2 regions of the Agarivorans litoreus genome follow, and region 1 is predicted to be linked to the other one. Evidence: predicted binding sites of a transcription regulator. Region 1 holds the regulator's gene; the other holds the start of a gene.
What was found. The regulator FliA, encoded in region 1, starts transcription of late flagellar genes. The targets are predictions, from matches to a motif close to CTAAAGNTNNNNNNNNNNNNGCCGATA.
Positions count from the first base shown of each region.

Region 1 (3,148 bases):
GGAAAATATCGATTTGGTGACATAGCGCCTTAAATTGGCCAATTTCGATTCTTCGTTCCATCAAACTTTGCCAAATAGGCATAATATTGTTGATTTCGTTAGTTAATTGATCAGCAATAGGAAGGCCAGACTCTACAGCATCCATGGTTTTATTGGCGGCTTGATCGGTCATCTCTATCACATAGTTCAACCGTTCTTTAGCGTCTGGGATTTCTTGATTAGCTAACTCATTAATTCGAATATCCAGTTTAAATTCGTTTAAAGAGTCATGAAGCTGACGAGTGAGCTGACCAACCTTATCAAATAGCAGGTTAGCTTTTGGAGCACAGAGCTCACTAACAAGTTGATTCGCCTCGGCGACATTTCCTTCTTCAAGTAGCGAGACCAACGATTTGGCGTCGGCTAATGAAATAATCGGAGTATCTGTGCTCACGCATCTTCCTTTCTTATTGTAGTCTTTCGAAAATCTTATCTAGCTTCTCTTTTAGCGTGGCTGCTGTGAAAGGTTTAACAATATATCCATTTACGCCGGCTTGAGCAGCTTCAATGATCTGTTCACGTTTTGCTTCGGCAGTTACCATCAAAACAGGCAAGTGAGACAAGCTTTCGTCGGCACGAATATTTTTCAGTAGGTCGATGCCTTCCATTCCAGGCATGTTCCAATCTGTTACTACAAATTCGAAATCTCCGCCTTTAAGCATAGGTAATGCGGTATTTCCGTCATCAGCTTCATGCGTATTGTTAAAACCAAGATCTCTAAGTAGGTTTTTAATAATCCTTCTCATCGTTGAAAAATCATCAACAACCAGAATTTTCATATTTTTATCCAAGGTACTTCCCCCAACAGGATGTTTTACAAGCCACTAATTAGGCCAAAAATTTATGTAATAAAGATATTATGCCTTAATAAACACAATTTTAGTCCATCTTTTACAAGAAATGTAAGGATGAATTTCTCTATTGTGTCCAATCTCGCATTCGAGTTTTAACTCGAGCGAGTGCTTGGCTATGAATTTGACTGACTCGGGACTCGCTTACGCTCAATACTTCACCAATTTCTTTCAAGTTAAGTTCTTCATCGTAATACAGCGATAATACCAGCGCTTCTCTCTCGGGAAGCCCTTTAATACACTCTGCAAGAGATTGCTGAAAACGCTGGTTGGCAAAACCTTCAAAGGGTCGGTTTAACTCGCGGCTTTCCTCACTGGAAATGACATCTTCGCTCACGCCGAGATCATCAATGCCTAAAATACGCCCGCAATTTACATCGGATAGCATGGAATGATATTCACCCAAGCTTACCCCTAACTTAGCTGCTACTTCAGCATCCTTCGCATCGCCGTTTTTTTCCCTTTCAACCTCTGCTATCGCGTCGCTTATTGCGCGACTGTTTTTGTGCACTGAGCGTGGCACCCAGTCGCCACGACGAATTTCATCGAGCATAGAACCACGAATACGAATACCAGCATAGGTTTCAAAACTAGCACCTTTAGATCCATCAAAATTACGCGCGGCTTCAATCAAGCCAATCATTCCAGATTGAATCAAGTCATCAACAATTACGCTAGCCGGAAGCCTAGCCATTAGGTGATGGGCTATTCGTTTAACCAAATTTGCATGGCGCTCCACCAAAACATTAGTGTCATTAGCGCTGGCATAAGCGGCAACTTTATTCACTAAGCTGTTCTCTATTTTTGCGTTGTCCAAACTCGAGAAGATTCTCGATGAAAAATTCTAAATGGCCGCCTGCCTGTTCGGGAATCGGCCACGTAGACGCTTTACTTGCCAACGAACGAAATGCCAAAGATGCGGGCGATTTAGGGTAAGCTTCGACCACCACTCGCTGTTTTCTTACGGCTAAACGCACGTTATTGTCATAAGGAATACAGGATACTAATTCGAGTGTAGCATCTAAGAAGCGATCGGTAACTCGGGTAAGCTTAGCAAATAACTCTTGGCCTTCGCGTAGGCTACGAACCATATTGGCGACTATTTTAAACTTGTACACACCATGTTGATTGGAAAGCAGTTTAATCAACGCGTATGCATCGGTGATAGAAGTTGGCTCGTCACACACCACAACTAAAATATCTTGTGACGCTTTAGCAAAACTTAACACCATGTCAGATATGCCTGCCGCCGTATCAACCAGCAACACATCAATAGGTGTTTTCATACTACTAAATGCACGAATAAGTCCTGCGTGCTCGGCTGGGCTTAACTCAACCATTGACTGCGTCCCCGAAGTCGCTGGGGCAATTAAAATGCCATTGGGGCCCTTAACCAATACTTCATCTAAGGTGCACTCACCGGATAAAACGTGAGAGAGGTTTTTAGTTACACGTAAACCAAGCAGCACATCTACATTTGCTAGGCCTAAATCGGCATCCAGTACCATTACACGCTTACCTTGAGCAGCCATGGCTATACCCATGTTAAGGGTCACGTTAGTTTTACCTACGCCCCCTTTGCCGCCCGTTACAGCGATAACTTTTACATTGTTTTTTTGTTGCATCATTCTTAAGCCGCTAGCTTGGTCAAATTCATTGTCTTTAGAATACATCTGAAACCTTTTGTTGTTCGGTTTCACTAAACCAGAAATGTTGCTGGCTTTGCTTATCGATAACCGATAATGCTTGTTCAATTAATTGGGTTGGCGCTGCTACCGCTATATCCTCAGGCACTTGCTGACCATGCGTAACGTAACTTATTGGTAAGGCATGGCGCAAGGTTACATTTAACACTTCGCCTAATGCCAAGCTCTCATCTAATTTGGTAAGTATGGTACCAGCCAAAGGAATTCGCTGAAATTGATTCACAGTTTCTTCAATTACCCGACGCTGTGCATTGGCTGACATCACCAAATAGTTACGAATATTAACGCGACTATTTTTTACAAGCTTATCTAATTGCTCGTGTAAGCGAAGATCTCGTTGACTCATTCCGGCGGTATCAATCAGCACCAATTTTTTATCTTTAAACTGATAAAGCAACTGTGATAACTCTTCTTCATCATTAGCTACACGAACTGCACAGCCCATGATTTTGCCATAAGTGGCGAGTTGCTCATGTGCACCAATACGATAGGTGTCGGTAGTAATCATCGCTACGCTGTCGGCGCCATGGCGCATCGCAAACTGCGCGGCCA
Region 1 covers NZ_BLPI01000001.1:3,811,853-3,815,000, reverse strand. The annotation lists gene K5L93_RS17545 (protein phosphatase CheZ) at 1-433, opposite strand, end outside; gene cheY (chemotaxis response regulator CheY) at 447-830, opposite strand; gene K5L93_RS17535 (RNA polymerase sigma factor FliA) at 958-1,677, opposite strand; gene K5L93_RS17530 (MinD/ParA family ATP-binding protein) at 1,670-2,563, opposite strand; gene flhF (flagellar biosynthesis GTPase FlhF) at 2,553-3,148, opposite strand, start outside.

Region 2 (3,148 bases), 2.1 Mb from region 1:
CCATGCCTAAGGTGGCATCATCTAAACCCGCTCGTGGTGGATCAACCAAAATGGTATCGCATTGATAAGTGCTTAAATCAACATCGGCTTCTTTTAGGCGGCGGAACTCGCGCTCACCTAACATCGCTTGAGTAAACTCTTCTGCCGACAAACGAATAATTTTTACGTTGTCGATGTTGTTATGTTTAATATTGTATTGCGCTGCTTCAACCGAAGGTTTGGCGATTTCGGTGGCCAATACCCGATTGAAGTTTTTGGCTAAGGCTAACGAGAAGTTACCATTGCCACAATACAGTTCTAGCAAATCACCTTGGCTAGTGCTGGTGGCGTGTTGCGCCCATTCCAACATGTGTTGATTTACGATTGCGTTAGGCTGGGTGAAGCTGTTTTCGATTTGCTGGTAAATGAGCTTTTCGCCATTAACTGTCAGTACTTCATCTACTCTATCTTGGTCTAAACACATTTTTTGTTTACGTGAGCGACCAATGATTTGAATCGAGAACTGCTTACTTAGTTCCACCTTTAGCTTCGCTGCTTCTACTTGCCAAGCTTCATCAATGGCTTTGTGGTAGAGCATGCTTACTATCACTTCGCCACTTAAAGTAGATAAAAAGTCCACTTGAAACAGTTTGTGGCGCAGCAGCGGGTTTGGCTTTAGCTGCTCAACTAAAATGGGCATTAGCTGGTTTATTATTTCGCTAGCCGGAGGAAAGCTGTCTACTCTAAATTTTTGTTTGGTTTGCTGGTCAAACATAATGTAGAAGAGATCGTCACCTTCGTGCCACACCCTAAATTCGGCGCGCATTCGGTAATGCTTAGTGGGTGAAGCAAATACGCTAGGCTGAGGGGGCGTGAATTCGGCAAACTGCTCTAAGCGTTTTGCCACTTTGTCGGCCAATAGTTGTTGGTACTGTTCTGGGTAGTATGCAATAGCGCTCATGGCCGTTCCTCTGTTCTAGCAAGCAGCGCAATTTAAAGGTGCGTGGCTTGCTTGTCCAGTTTATCTACAATAATAGTGATAATATTTCTAAAGTTTTAATTTTGGTCGCCGATAAGCTGTGACTAGGGTAAATCCGTGGAGGCTTTATGAACGAACTGAATGGCGTGGGCAAAACCCCCGTACAACAGTATGCCGAGCGCTTGTTGCAGCAGTCGGCACCGGCGATTGAGAAGCGCAATAACTTGGCAGATGACAAGGCAAGCTTAAACCAGCAAGGCGCGGTAGCTAGCCATGTGTTATTAAGTTCTATTGAAAAACACACCTTGTCTATGGCAACCGGCGGAGTCAGCCTCCCTAAACCCCAGCAAGTGAGCGTTTTTGATGCTGAAGAAGTCGCTCGAAACGTGCTTAATTTTGTTGCTAGCTCTTTACATAGTGCTAAAAAGTCGGGGATGTCGGAAGACAAGCTAGCTGAAATGATGGCCCAAGCCCGTAAAGGGGTGGATATGGGCTTTGAAGGTGCTCGAGAGGAACTTAGCGATGCGGGTATTCTCAATGAAGAGTTAGAAAAAGGCATCGATAAGAGTTATGACCTGATTCAAGATGGTTTGGAAAAGATTGAAGAAGGTGATTACGAAATTCAATCGGCCCCCCTTTATAACCAATTGGCAATGTCTAGTTCGCAATCCGCCACTATGGAGTTAGAAACAGCAGAAGGCGATAAGGTAACTATTAGTTACGGCTCGCAGTTAGCCGCAAGTTACAGTGAAGGGCGTTCTTCTATCCAGGCCTCTTTTGCCTCGCAGCAACAATTTAGTTTTTCGGTTGAAGGCGACCTTAATGATGATGAATTGGCGGCGATTGCCGATTTAATTAAACAGGTTGACGAGGTTGGCCAACAGTTTTTCTCGGGTGATTTAGATAAAGCCTTTGAGCAAGCCTTAAGCATTGGTTTTGACGAGCAGCAGTTAGTTGGCTTTGCGGTTAACTTTCAGCAACAACAAAGTGTCGCGGTTACCCAAGCCTATCAACAAGCTAATGAGGAACCCTCCAGCGGGTCTGAGCTGGTGCCAGAATTAAGCGAATTTTTGAGTTCTTGGCAAGATATTCAAGCCAAGGTGAGTGCTTTGTTTGCCCAACCTGAATCTGCTACCGAAAAGCTATTGGCTGGAATACTGCCTATTTCCAGCCCTAGTGACGAAGACGAAAAACAAGCAGATGTAGAGCGCTTTAAAGGTTTTGCTGACCGCATGGCTGAAGCTTTAGCTATGTTTAACAACACACCAGCTAATGTGAATAACGCAGCCGACAATATTAGTTAATTTCAAGTTGGGAAAAAGTGGGGCTTTTTGTGCTATCAATCACATTAAGCCTCACTTATAATTTCGCCCGCTGTGGTGCTTGAGTATTTAACCCTCAAGCTTAATAGGGAATCTGGTGCAAATCCGGAACTGACGCGCAGCGGTAATGAGGAACGAAAGCTCAAGGATTGGCCTTTTCCAAGGATCTCCAGACACTGTTTGTATCGCTAAACGGGAAGTCGCAGCCGTAGTACAAGTAATACGCCTCTAAGTCCGAATACCTGCCACATCGCACATGCTTATAACAGCAAAATACTACGCGAAGATTAGGATTACATCGATGAAGAAGTTCATATTACTGGCCGCAGTAGCGCCAGCTTTTGGCTATGCCCAAGCCCCACAGCAAGCCCCCCAAAAAGAACAACCCGCTACCATGGTTGTTACCGCCAACCGCATGGAACAAACCGAAGCCAGTGTTATTGCGCCACTTACGGTGGTTAATCGCAGCGACATTGAAAGCAGTGGTGCTCAAGACATTATTGATGTGCTAAGTCAGCAAGTGGGTATTAGCGTTACCCGTAATGGCGGTAAAGGACATGTTGAGAGTGTATTTATTCGCGGTACCAGCTCTGCGCAATCTTTGTTTCTTATCGATGGTGTGAGAATAAATACTGCTACAAATGGTGGCGCGCAGTTGTCACTACTGCCCTTAGAATTTGTTGAGCGTATTGAGATTTTACGTGGTGCGAGAGCTTCGATTTACGGCGCGGATGCCGTAGGCGGGGTAATCAACATTATTACTCGTCCTAGTTTTGGCAGCGAATATCTCGGCTTGAAAGCAGCAGTTGGTACTCAAGAAACCGGCAAGCTTGCTGCTCGTGCAAGCGGACAGTTAGATAATGCGACG
Region 2 covers NZ_BLPI01000001.1:1,736,273-1,739,420, reverse strand. The annotation lists gene trmA (tRNA (uridine(54)-C5)-methyltransferase TrmA) at 1-940, opposite strand, end outside; gene K5L93_RS08020 (DUF5610 domain-containing protein) at 1,087-2,262, shown strand; cobalamin riboswitch at 2,319-2,544, shown strand; gene K5L93_RS08015 (TonB-dependent receptor domain-containing protein) at 2,582-3,148, shown strand, end outside.
Region 2: the regulator FliA is predicted to act here: its motif matches at 1,028-1,054, upstream of K5L93_RS08020 (DUF5610 domain-containing protein).